Regions from separate parts of the Hyphomicrobium album genome, predicted to be linked through region 1. Evidence: riboswitches for the same ligand, from Rfam matches in the RefSeq annotation. Region 1 holds a riboswitch; the other holds the start of a gene.
What was found. Region 1 has a riboswitch for S-adenosylmethionine ahead of GIW81_RS12575 (O-succinylhomoserine sulfhydrylase). Riboswitches for the same ligand answer to the same signal wherever they lie in the genome.

Region 1 (6,033 bases):
GGGCGCAGCTTCAATTCGTGCTCGATGTCGGCCAGCTCGCGCAGAATTTTGCCAGCGATCGCGATGGAATTGACGCCGAGCGGCGCCATGCTCGAGTGCGCCGCGCGGCCCTTGATGTGGACGTGCCAGCGCACGGGGCCTTTGTGGGAATCGACGACGCTCATCGACGTCGGCTCGCCGACGAACACCATGCGCGGCTTGACGAGGCGGGTGCCGAACTCGGCGATCATCGGGCGCACGCCGAGGCAGCCGATCTCCTCGTCGTAGGAGAAGGCGAGGTGGATCGGCACGGTGAGCGGGCGGCGCAAGAAATCCGGCACCGCCGCGAGCACGCAGGCGAGGAAGCCCTTCATGTCGGCGGTGCCGCGCCCGTAGAGCTTGCCGTTGCGCTCGGCGACGATGAATGGATCGGTTGTCCATTGCTGGCCGTCCACGGGCACGACGTCCGTATGGCCCGAGAGCGCGACGCCGCCCGCATGCGCGGGGCCGACGGTAGCGTAGAGACCGGCCTTGCGGCCATCGGCGGAGGGCACGATTTGGCTCACCACGCCGTGCTGTAAGAGGTAGTCCTCCACGAAGCGGATGAGCGGCAGGTTCGACTTATGGCTGGTGGTGTCGAAACCGACGAGTCGCGCCAGCAGCTCCGTCGCCGAGTAGCTCGGTCCGCTCATTGGTGGCTCGCTAGTTGACGCTGCGCACGGCGAAGGGGCTGTCGAGAGAGAACGCCGGAATGGCGACGTCGAACAGCTCTCCCTTTTCGTCGGTCATCTGATAGCTGCCGACCATGATGCCGGACGGCGTGCGCAGCGGACACCCCGACGTGTAGCTGAACGAGGCGCCCGGCTGAATAACCGGCGTCTCGCCGACCACGCCCGGGCCACGCACCTCTTGCGTTTGCCCTGCGCCGTCGGTGATCAGCCACACGCGCGAGCGGAGCTGCACCGTCTCGTCGCCTTCGTTGGCGATGTCGATGGTATAGGCCCAAAAGAACTCGCTCTCGTCCGGGGACGACTGATCCTCCAGATATTGCGGGGTCACGCGGATGCGGATGCCGCGGGTCACAGCTTCGTACATTTGCGGCAAATCTCCTCGCGCCGGGCAAAAGCGGCGCAACGGCGCGGATTCTAAGCGCCCGGCGCGCCGGGTCAATGCGCTGCGCGTCGTGATTAACGGCGCACTGCGGCGAGTCCGGCGTCGAGGTCGGCCGCGAGATCCTCGAAGGCTTCGAGGCCCACGGACAGGCGCAGCAGACCGTCGCCGATGCCCAACTCGGCACGCGCCTCCGGCCCGATCCGGTAGTGCGTCGTCGTGGCCGGATGGGTAATGAGCGATTTGGCGTCGCCCAGGTTGTTGGAAAGCTTGATCAGGTTGAGCGCGTTCTGCAGCTTGAACGCCGCCGCCTTGCCGCCCTCGACCTCGAAGGCGATCATCTGCCCGCCGCCGGTCATCTGCTTCTTGGCGATGCCCGCCTGCGGGTGGTCGGCACGACCGCAATAGAAGACGCGCGTGACGCCCTTCTGGGCCGCCAGGTGATCGGCGAGCCTTGCCGCCGTTGCCGTCTGCGCCTTGACCCGAACCGGCATCGTCTCCAGGCCCTTGAGCATGACCCAGGCGTTGAACGGGCTCATGGTGGGGCCGGTCTGGCGCAGGAACTCCTGCAGGTGGTTGGTCACGTAATCCTTCGAGCCGAGCACCGCGCCGCCGAGACAGCGGCCCTGGCCGTCGATGTGTTTGGTGGCGGAATAGACGACGATGTCGGCCCCGTGCTGCAGCGGCCGCTGGAATAGCGGCGTGGCGAACACGTTGTCGACGACGACGAGGGCGCCGGCGTCATGCGCAATCTTGGAGACGGCCGCTATGTCGACCAGCTCCAGCGTCGGGTTCGAGGGCGTCTCGAAGAAGAACATCTTGGTATTCGGCCGCACGGCCTTCTTCCAGGCGTCGAGGTCGCGCCCGTCCACCAGTGTGCAGCCGATGCCGTAGCGCTGGCTGAGCGTCTCGACGATATAGCGGCAGGCGCCGAACAGGGCGCGCCCCGAGACGATATGGTCGCCGGCCTTGAGGTACGACATGACCGCGCCGTTCACGGCCGCCATGCCGCTGGCGGTGGCGCGGGCATCCTCGGCGCCCTCGAGCAGGCGCACGCGCTCCTCGAACATGGCGACCGTCGGATTGCCGAAGCGGCTGTACTGGAAGCCCGGGTCCTCGTTCTTGAAGCGCGCCTCGGCCTGCTCGGGGCTGTCGTAGACGAAGCCCTGCGTCAGGAACATGGCTTCCGAGGTCTCGCCGAACTGCGAGCGCAGCGTTCCGCCGTGCACGAGCTGCGTCTCGCGTGCCCACTGTTGCGGGTCTGCCGGCCCGTTCTTCTTGCTTGCCATGCGCACTTCCTCCAGGGCTCCCGCCCAACAAAAAACCCGGCCAGCCGATGCGGCGCCCAAAAAAGGTGGCCGCGCTCAAGCTCCGGGTGCGCACGGCCCTTTTAGCGAGTTGTTTTACGTGGCTGCAAGCCGGCCGGCCAAATGACCACGAGGTAGAAGCGGGGATTACTCCCGCTTGAAGCTTGGCGTCAAGGCCTGCTTGCTCTAAGCGACAAAGCAGTGCTTGGCGGTAGGGGTTTAACGAAGATGGCTAAGCCCGAGCTTAAAGCTCCGAGGTCTGCACCGATGGCGCCCGCCGAGGGCATCCTGCCGTCGCAGGCGATCCGTGCCCTCATCGTCAGCGAGGAGGTGAAGCTCGCCGAGCCGCTGCTGCCCAACCAGCTGCAGCCCGCGAGCCTCGACCTGCGTCTGGGCAACATCGCCTACCGGGTGCGGGCGAGCTTCCTGCCGGGTCGGGGCGAGCGCGTTTCGACAAAGCTCGACGATCTGCAGCTGCACGCCATCAGCCTGTCGCAGGGCGCCGTGCTCGAGACCGGCTGCGTCTACGTCGCGCCACTTCTGGAGAGCCTGGCGCTGCCTGACGACCTGTGCGCGGCGACGAACCCGAAGAGCTCAACGGGACGCCTCGACGTTTTCACACGCGTCATCGCCGACGGCGTCTCCGCCTTCGACACGATCCCGGCGGGCTACAAGGGGCCGCTGTTCGCCGAGATTTGCCCGCAGACCTTCTCCGTCGTCGTACGCAAGGGCTCGCGCCTGTCGCAAATCCGCTTCCGCGCCGGCAGCAGCGAGGCGCGGCCGGTGCAGGATATTCCCCTGTCGGTCGATCTCGCGGGCGACAAGGACGGTCTCGTCGGCTACCGCGGCAAGCGCCACACGGGCCTCGTCGATGTCGATGCGGTCGGCGCCTGCTCGACGCTCGACTACTGGGAGCCGATCTATGTGCGCGGCAAGAAGCGGCTGATCCTCGATCCGGATCAGTTCTACATTCTCGCCTCGAAGGAATCCGTGCAGGTGCCGCCCGACCAGGCGGCCGAGATGGTGCCCTTCAATCCTCTGGTCGGCGAGTTCCGCGTGCATTACGCGGGCTTCTTCGATCCGGGCTTCGGGCATGCCGAGGCCGGCGGTGCCGGCTCACGCGCCGTGCTCGAGGTGCGCTCGCACAAGGTGCCATTCATCCTGGAGGACGGGCAGATCATCGGCCGCCTCGTCTACGAGAAGCTCACCGCGACGCCGGAGCTGATCTACGGCCGCGACCTCGCCTCGCACTACCAGGCGCAGGGCTTGAAGCTTTCCAAGCACTTCAAGTAATCCACAAGTTGCCGTTCGTTAAAGGTGCGCCGCTAGGCTGCCGGCGGCGCTTTCCGTGCGCCGTTGCCGAGGGCGCACCATGCAAAGCATTTTCGAGATCGATCCGTGGCTGGCGCTGGGCGTCGTCGTGGCGACGGCGCTGACCGACGCGGTCTACGTCATGTTCACCAACTCGGTCATCGCCCGCAAGCGCGTCGCCGCCGCTAATTGGAGCAGCCTCTGGTACACGCTCTCCTCGTTCGCGGTGATCAGCTACACCAACAACTGGGCATACGTGGTGTTCGCGGCCGCCGGCTCGTGGATCGGCGCCTATGTGACCATGACCTTCCTGCACGGCGCGGGCGGCAAGCCGCCGGCGCCGCTCGCCCCCGAGACTGCCCCGCCGGCCTGATCGGCTCAAACGTGCCAGGCCTCGACGATGCCGCGGAAGAAGGCGTGCGAGCCTGAGCGCAGGTTGCCGAGCGAGTAGCCGCCCTCCTGCACGATGAGCGTCGGCAGCCCGAAGCGGCCAATGCGCTTGCCGATGCGGTGCATGCCCTGATTGGTGACGGCGAACGAGCCGGTCGGATCGCCGCGCATGATGTCGAAGCCGATCGACAGCACGAAGAATCGCGGCTTGAAGGTTCGAACCACGCCGAGCGCTCGTTCCAGCAGCGCCAGGTAGCGCTCGTCGTCGACGGGCGGCTCGGTGGGGAAGTTGTGATTGAAGCCGAGCCCGGCCCCTTCGCCGCGCTCGTCGCTGTAGCCGGAGAAGTTGGGATAGGCGTGGCTCGGGTGGCCGTGGATCGACACTGTGAGCACGTCGTCACGGGCATAGAAGATGTCCTGGCCGCCGTTGCCGTGATGGTAGTCGATGTCGAGCAGCGCCACCTTGCCTTGGCGCGAGAGATAGTTCGCGGCGATCGCCGAATTGTTGAGGAAGCAGAAGCCGCCGTAGATGCGCCGCTCGGCGTGGTGCCCGGGCGGCCGGCAGAGCGCGTAGGCAAAGCGCTCGCCGTTGGCGACCAGCGTGGCGGCGGTGAGCGCGACGTTCGCCGCGTCCTTGGCGGCGGTGAACGAGTTCTGCGTCAGCGGCGTGAACGTGTCGGCGCAGAAATAGCCGGCGCGGTCCTCCAGCGCGCGTGGCACGCGGTCGGGGCGACGGATCGGGAACACTTCCGGGTAGATGATCGCCTTCGGGTCGAGCCGCTGGCCCATCGCCTTCAGGTAGCCGACCAGCGCCGGCGTATGCACGGCGGTGAGATGGTCCTCGCTGAAGTTGCGCGTCGGCACGCGCTCGATCGGCAGCCCTTCGAGGCCCTTGAGGATGGAGGTGACGCGCACCGGGCGCTCCACGTAGCCCTTCTCGCGCAGGTGGTGGATCATGTGGCGCTCGGAGACGACCATCTTGATCGGCAGCAGGTACTTCGCCTTGGTGGGCGCGGCGCGCTCCGGCTGGGGACCGAGCGCTTCCAGCTTCACCGGATTGTCGGTGAACGAGCGGACGATGCGCATGACGAAAGGGTCGTCGTGCTCGAACGCGTACTGATCGACGAGGATGTTGCGTACGACGACGCGCGCGTCGCGCTGGGGCAGTTGCGACTTGCGGCCGAGCGGATCGTAGAGAAGCGTCGTTAGGAAGCCGTCGTTACGCGGGTTGGCTTCGACGTCCCACAGCGTGCCGGCGACCTTTTTCGCGTCGTAGCGGGCGTAGAAGCGCATGCGCCTGCGGTTGACCGCAACGCGCGTGCGGTCCTTCAGCTTCTCGGGCTCGACCGGCGGCACGTCGAGGAACAGCCCGCGCGCTCCACGCGCCGCCAGCAACTCGCGCAGCGCCTCGTAGAGCGCGATGCCGATGCCGCGCGCCGGCTTGCGCGGGTCCGAGGCGATGTACTGCAGGTAGCCGTAGTGGATGTCGGAGAAGTAGTAGACGAAGGCCAGGCCGGTGATGCGGTCGCGGGCGTCGGTCGACAACAGCAGGATCGGGTCGAAGCCGATCGTCCGCCGGTTGAGCAGCATGTGGGCGATGCGGTCGATGGCATCGGCCTCGTGCGGGAACGCCGTGCGAAACAGGTCGCTGGCTTCGGCGAAGCGGCGGCGGTCGACATCGGAAACGAGCTCGAAAAGCCGGCGGAAACGGATCATTCCGTTAGTCTATCCTTCACCCTGCGAGCCCGGCGCCCGGTGCATATCGAACGCGTGAGCTGCGCGGAAGCAGCAGTTGTCCGCCTGCGGCACGAGGTCCAAAGTCGCGCCGACGGATGCTCTGCCTGTGGGCTGAAGGTTCAGCTAACGGGCCAGGAATTATCGCGAATAACGCGCAAGGAGCCGCCTCGCAAAGAGGCGGGCACGCCGCCGGAGACCG
Region 2 (6,033 bases), on a different contig from region 1:
GCCGAGCGAGCCTCTCGCGCACAGGAGCGCACCCGCTTTCATTTCTGGTCGGGCGCTTCCGGCAAGCGTTACGTTCACAGCGTCTACGAGCTGCTGGAGTGCCCGCCGCTCCCAGCCGCCAATTTCGTTCTCGTCCGCCGCCGCGCCAATGGCCGCGCCGAAGCGCTGTCGATCGGCCGCGTCGGTAACGGCGCCCCCTCGCTCAATCTCGCCGAGATCCGCCAGCGCGGCGCCGAGCTCGGTGCCGACGAAGTGCACGTGCACCTGCTCGCCGACAACTCCAAGCTCGGCAAGCTGATCGAGTTCGATCTGCGCACGGGCCAGGTCGAGGCCGACATCGCCCGCCTCGTGGGTGGCCGCGCCCACTAATCCTGGCGCGGTCCGCATTCTCATCCATACGCCTTACTCGTCGCGCGCGGTCAGCACCGTGCGATAGCAGAAGCGCTGTAGGTCCTCGGCCTTGAGCCGTCTGGCGTGTGCCGGACGCCTTCCGAACACCCGCACCATCGACGCCGCCGTGGCCCGCGTATGCCGGTCGCCCGGCCCGCGTGCCGCAAACGTGCCGACGATCGCCTGCAGCCGCTCGAGCGGCCGCTCGCGAATGCCCAGCGCGGCGAGATGCGCCAGCGTGCTAGCCAGATAGTCGATGTTGTTGCCCGAGCGGCCGATGCCCCCCCGGATGACGTGCGCCTGTTCGGCGAGCGGGAGATCGCCAGCGTAGCTCGGATGCGCCCGCTCGACGAGAAACGCTAGCGCCATCACCTCGGGGCGCTCGCCGGTCAGCAGCGTTACCGGTACGAGCGCCTCGCGATAGACGCTTCCGACTTGCTCGCGCTCGCGTAGGTAGCGCAGCGTTTGCCGCGCATTGCTGGCCGAGACCCGGAAAGCGATCCCCTCGCACATGCCGCCGCGGTCAAGCCCCAGCACCAGTCCGGGACGGCGATCCGACCCGCGATGAAAACGGGAATAGATGCAGAAGCTGCGTCGCCAGCCGACGAGCCGGGCATGCACCACCTCCTCGGCTTCGAACCCCGGTCGCCACATCAGCGAGCCGTAAGCGAAGATCCAGAGATCATGCGCGTCCGCCATCGCTATTTGCTTTTTCCGCTTTCCTCGTCGGTCGGGCCGGGACTTGCCCCATGCGCGCGGCCGAAGTCGGGCGCCGGCGTATCCTGGCCGGCGGCGATAATCCCGCGGCGGATGGCGCGTGCGTCGGCGAAGCGGCGGAATAGCGTGTCGCCGTCGTCCGCCTCGATGGCGCGCTTCAGCTCGGCGAGGTCGTCGGAGAAGCGGCGCAGCATCTCCATGACCGCTTCCTTGTTGTTCAGGAAGACGTCGCGCCACATCGTCGGGTCCGACGCGGCGATGCGCGTGAAGTCGCGGAAGCCGCCGGCGGAGAACTTGATGACCTCCTTATCGGTCACGCGCTCCAGGTGCTCGGCGGTGTTGACGATGTTGAAGGCGATGAGGTGCGGGAGGTGGCTCGTGATCCCGAGCACCATGTCGTGGTGCTGCGGGCTCATGATTTCGACCTTGGAGCCCAAAGCCGTCCAATAGTCCTTCAGCTTCTCGACCGCGGCCGCATCTGTCTGTGGCTCCGGCGTGAGAATAGTCCAACGCCCGTCGAACAGCTCGGCGAAGCCCGCCTCGGGACCCGACTGCTCGGTGCCGGCGATCGGATGGCCGGGCACGAAGTGCACGCCCTTCGGCACGTGGGGAGCCATGTCGCGCACCACCGCCGCCTTCACCGAGCCGACGTCGGTGAGGATCGCCCCCGCCTTGAGGTGGGGAGCAATCTCGGCGGCGAGCGGCCCGCAAGCGCCGACCGGCACGCTGAGGATGACCAGGTCGGCGCCCTGCACCGCCTCAGCCGCACTGGCATAGCCCTTGCCGATGAGGCCAAGCTTCAATGCGGTATCGAGCGTCGACTTGGTGCGGGCGCTGCCCACGATCTCCTTGGCGAGACCCTTGCGGCGGGTGGCGTGGCTGATCGACGAGCCGATCAGGCCGATCCCGATCAGCGCGACGCGCTCGAACATTGGTTGCGTCATGCCGGCCGCCCCCCGACAAAGTCCGCGAGCGCCGCGACCACCGCGCGGTTATCAGCCTCGGTGCCGATGGTCACCCGAAGGCAATCGGGCAGACCGTAGGAGGCGACCTTACGCACGATGATGGCGCGCGACTTCAAGAACTTGTCGGCGGTGTCAGCGGTGCGCGCCCCGTCCTTGGCGAAGTGCACAAGGATAAAGTTGGCGACGCTCGGCGTGACCGTCAGGCCGAGCTTCTCCAGCTCCGCGCTGAGCCACGGCATCCAGCGTTCGTTATGCGCGGCAGAGGCGTCCTCGTGCGCCTTGTCGGCGATCGACGCGGCCCCCGCCGCTATCGCCGGGATCGACACGTTGAACGGCCCGCGGATGCGGTTCAGGACGTCGGCCACCGCCTCCGGGCAGTAGGCCCAGCCGAGACGAAGGCCCGCCAGCCCGTGGATCTTCGAGAACGTGCGCGTCATCACCGTGTTCTGGGTGGTGGCGACCAGCTCTATCCCAGCCTCGTAGTCGTTGCGCTTCACGTACTCGGCATAGGCGGCATCGAGCACCAGCAGCACGTTCTCGGGGAGCTGCGTCCGCAGGCTGCGCACCTCGTCGAACGAGATGTATGTGCCGGTCGGGTTGTTGGGGTTGGCAAGAAACACGACCTTGGTGCGCGGCGTGACACGGCTCACGATCGCGCCGATGTCGGTGCGCAAATTGGTCTCCGGCGCAACGACGGGGGTCGCGCCGTTCGCCAGCACGATGATCTTGTACAGCAGGAAGCCGTGCTCGGTGAAAATCGCCTCGTCGCCCTCGCCCAGGTAGGCGTGCGCGAGCATGGTGAGCAGCTCGTCGGAGCCGGCCCCGCATACGATGCGCGCCGGATTGAGCCCGTAGCGCGCCGCGATCGCATCGCGCAGCGCCGTGGCGTTGCCGTCGGGATAGCGTTCCAGGGTACCGGCGGTCTCGCGGAAGGCGGCAAGCGCCTTCGGGCTCGGCCCGAGCGGCGTCTCGTTGGACGACAGCTTGATCGGCTTCACGCCCGCCGGAAGCCTACTCTCGCCGGGGACATACGGATCGATATCGAGAATGCCCGGCTTGGGCTGGGGAATGGCGATAGCCATGAGGGCGTCGTCCGGATTGTTAAGGCCTGGGTTTCCAGGCGCGGCAAGTGATACAGACGCCGGCAATGGAACGCAAAGGCTTGGAAGCGATCACAGCTTCCGCCAAAGCCGGTAACCGGGGCGTGTGCGAGCGGCCACTTGACGGCGCCACGCCGGTACCGATATTCCCTTCGACACTTCGTGGTGATTTGGCCGGCCGGCTTGCAACCACGTTAAATAAGTCGCTAAAAAGGGCCGCGCGCACCCGGTTAATGGATGAGCGGCCTCAGGGCCTGCAATCCGGCCGGGTTTTTTGTTGCCCTCGCATTGTGCGCGGGCAGGGAGCGCGCATCAGCGATGCCAGTGCATCCGACCTTGGCGGACGTCGAAACTGACGGTGGGCAGAACCTGCGGCTTGCCGAGGCGAACAGCCCATCGAGCAAGGTGCTTCGCCTGCCCGAGAGCGAGCCGCTGCGGCTCGCCTGCGACCAACTTTTGGCGCCGATCTCCATCGCCTACGAGACATACGGACAGCTCAACGCCGACAAGTCGAACGCGATCCTCATCTGCCACGCGCTCACCGGCGACCAGTACGTCGCATCCCAGCATCCAGTGACCAAGAAGCCCGGCTGGTGGTCGACGCTGGTCGGTCCCGGCAAGCCGGTCGACACCGACCGCTTCTTCGTCATCTCCCCGAATATTCTCGGCGGCTGCATGGGCTCGACGGGTCCGGCCTCCATCGACCCGAAAACCGGCAAGCCGTACGGCCTCAACTTTCCGGTCATCACCATCGGCGACATGGTCAACGCGCAGGCGCGCTTGATCGATCATCTCGGCATCGACCAGCTGTTCACCGTCATCGGCGGCTCGATGGGCGGCATGCAGGTGCTGGAGTGGGCGGCGAGCCATCCCGAGCGCGTGTTCTCGGCGGTACCGATTGCCACCGCCGCGTGGCATTCGTCTCAGAACATCGCTTTCCACGAGGTGGGGCGCCAGGCCGTGATGGCCGACCCCGAGTGGTGCGGCGGCGACTATCATTCCTTCGGCAAGGTGCCGCGCAACGGGTTGTCGGTCGCGCGCATGGCCGCGCACATTACCTACCTGTCGGAAGACGCGCTGCATCGGAAGTTCGGCCGTTCGCTGCAGGAGCGCTCGAAGGTCACGTTCTCGTTCAATGCAGATTTCCAGGTGGAGAGCTATCTGCGCCACCAGGGCTCGACATTCGTCGACCGCTTCGACGCCAACAGCTATCTCTACATCACGCGCGCGATGGACTACTTCGACCTCGCCGCCGAACGCGGCGACGTGCTGGCGAACGCATTTCGCGGGACCAAGGCGCGCTTCTGCGTCGTTTCGTTCACGAGCGACTGGCTCTATCCGACACGCGAGAGCCGCGAGATCGTGCACGCGCTCAACGCAGTGGCGGCCAACGTCTCCTTCGTCGAGATCGATTCGAACAACGGCCACGACGCGTTTCTGCTGGAGGAGCCGGAGTTCTTCGCCACCATCCGCGGTTTCTTGACGGCAGCCGGCACCCGGCGCGGGTTGAAGGTATAGCGCCACATGCAGAAGATACCTCAAGGCCCGGGCTCGCCCCGCGTCGACCACCTGCTCATCGCCGAAATGGTCGAGCCGGGGTCGCGCGTGCTGGACGTGGGCTGCGGTGACGGTGCGCTCCTGCACCTGCTCGCGGAAACAAAGTCCACTGACGGGCGCGGCGTCGAGCTGTCGCGCGAGCGGGTGAACGCCTGCGTGACGCGGGGGCTGTCGGTCGTTCAGGGCGACGCGGACCGCGATCTCGCCAATTACCCCGACCAGGCGTTCGACTACGCGATCCTCAGCCTGACCATCCAGGCGACGCACTACCCCAAGACGGTGCTGGAGAACCTGCTCCGTATCGGCCGGCGGGCCATCGTCTCATTCCCCAATTTCGGGCATTGGCGCATCCGGGCGGAATTGCTGTTCACTGGCCGTATGCCGCAAACCCGCAACCTGCCCGAGCCTTGGTACGCCAGCCCCGACGCCCACTTGTGCACGATCAAGGACTTTGCCGAGCTGGTTGCCTCGGTGGATGCGGAGGTCGAGGACGCCGTGGCCTTCAACACCTCCGGGCAGCGGCTCTCCATGCGGCGGTCGATATGGATGCAAAACCTGCTGGGCGAGAAGGCCGTGTTTCTGCTCCGCAAGCGCTACACCGGCTGAACGCTTGTGGCCGGCGACGCTGCGCGGTTTCGCCATACCCTCAATGTTTCCGGCGCTTTCTTGACACCCCCAGGGGCCGTCACTATGGTGCGCCGCGTTGATAAATCCTGCCGTTTTCGTAAGCCTCGTAATGCTCAGCTGGGCTAGCTCAAACCATGCCGTCCGCAGGGAAAAACGACCCCCCGGAACGCGGCGAGATCAGCCCCGAAGAGCGTGAGGCCTTCCGACAGCGATCAGACGCGATCGGGAAACGGCTCGGCGAGGTGAAAGCCCGTCGCGAGCCGGTAGACCGCTCGGCGGAGAATCGGGCCCGCGGCGAAGCCTTCGCCAAGGCGTTCCGGCTCGTGGCCGAGCTCTTGGTCGGCGTCGGTGTAGGTGGGTTCATCGGGTGGGCGCTCGATCGCCAACTCGGTACGGGGCCGTGGCTCCTGGTCTTGTTCTTCATCCTCGGCTTTGCCGCGGGAATGTCGAATGTGATCCGGTCGGCGCGGATTGAACAAAACAAGCAGCAAGCACGACAGCTTGCATCGCCGTCCGTAACGGACGACGACGAGGACGATAGGTAGGGGAAAAGCCTTGGCTGCTGGTCATGGTCCCATGGAGCAGTTCCAGATCAAGCGGATCATTCCGCTTGAGCTGTTCGGATGGGATGTCTCTTTCACCAATTCGTCCCTGTTCATGGTGATCGCCATGGCGAT

Region 2: it holds a riboswitch for S-adenosylmethionine, as region 1 does, so the genes downstream of both, metX (homoserine O-acetyltransferase MetX) here and GIW81_RS12575 (O-succinylhomoserine sulfhydrylase) in region 1, are expected to answer to the same signal.

What each region holds. Positions count from the first base shown of each region.
Region 1 is NZ_WMBQ01000002.1:88,736-94,768, forward strand. It holds gene argE (acetylornithine deacetylase) at 1-671, opposite strand, end outside; gene apaG (Co2+/Mg2+ efflux protein ApaG) at 682-1,074, opposite strand; gene GIW81_RS12575 (O-succinylhomoserine sulfhydrylase) at 1,167-2,378, opposite strand; SAM riboswitch at 2,459-2,537, opposite strand; gene GIW81_RS12580 (2'-deoxycytidine 5'-triphosphate deaminase) at 2,664-3,689, shown strand; gene GIW81_RS12585 (hypothetical protein) at 3,769-4,080, shown strand; gene GIW81_RS12590 (histone deacetylase family protein) at 4,086-5,813, opposite strand.
Region 2 is NZ_WMBQ01000001.1:1,855,489-1,861,521, forward strand. It holds gene GIW81_RS08885 (hypothetical protein) at 1-369, shown strand, start outside; gene GIW81_RS08890 (gamma-glutamylcyclotransferase) at 403-1,089, opposite strand; gene GIW81_RS08895 (prephenate/arogenate dehydrogenase family protein) at 1,092-2,051, opposite strand; gene hisC (histidinol-phosphate transaminase) at 2,048-3,154, opposite strand; SAM riboswitch at 3,325-3,403, shown strand; gene metX (homoserine O-acetyltransferase MetX) at 3,491-4,690, shown strand; gene metW (methionine biosynthesis protein MetW) at 4,697-5,335, shown strand; gene GIW81_RS08915 (AtpZ/AtpI family protein) at 5,491-5,901, shown strand; gene GIW81_RS08920 (F0F1 ATP synthase subunit A) at 5,933-6,033, shown strand, end outside.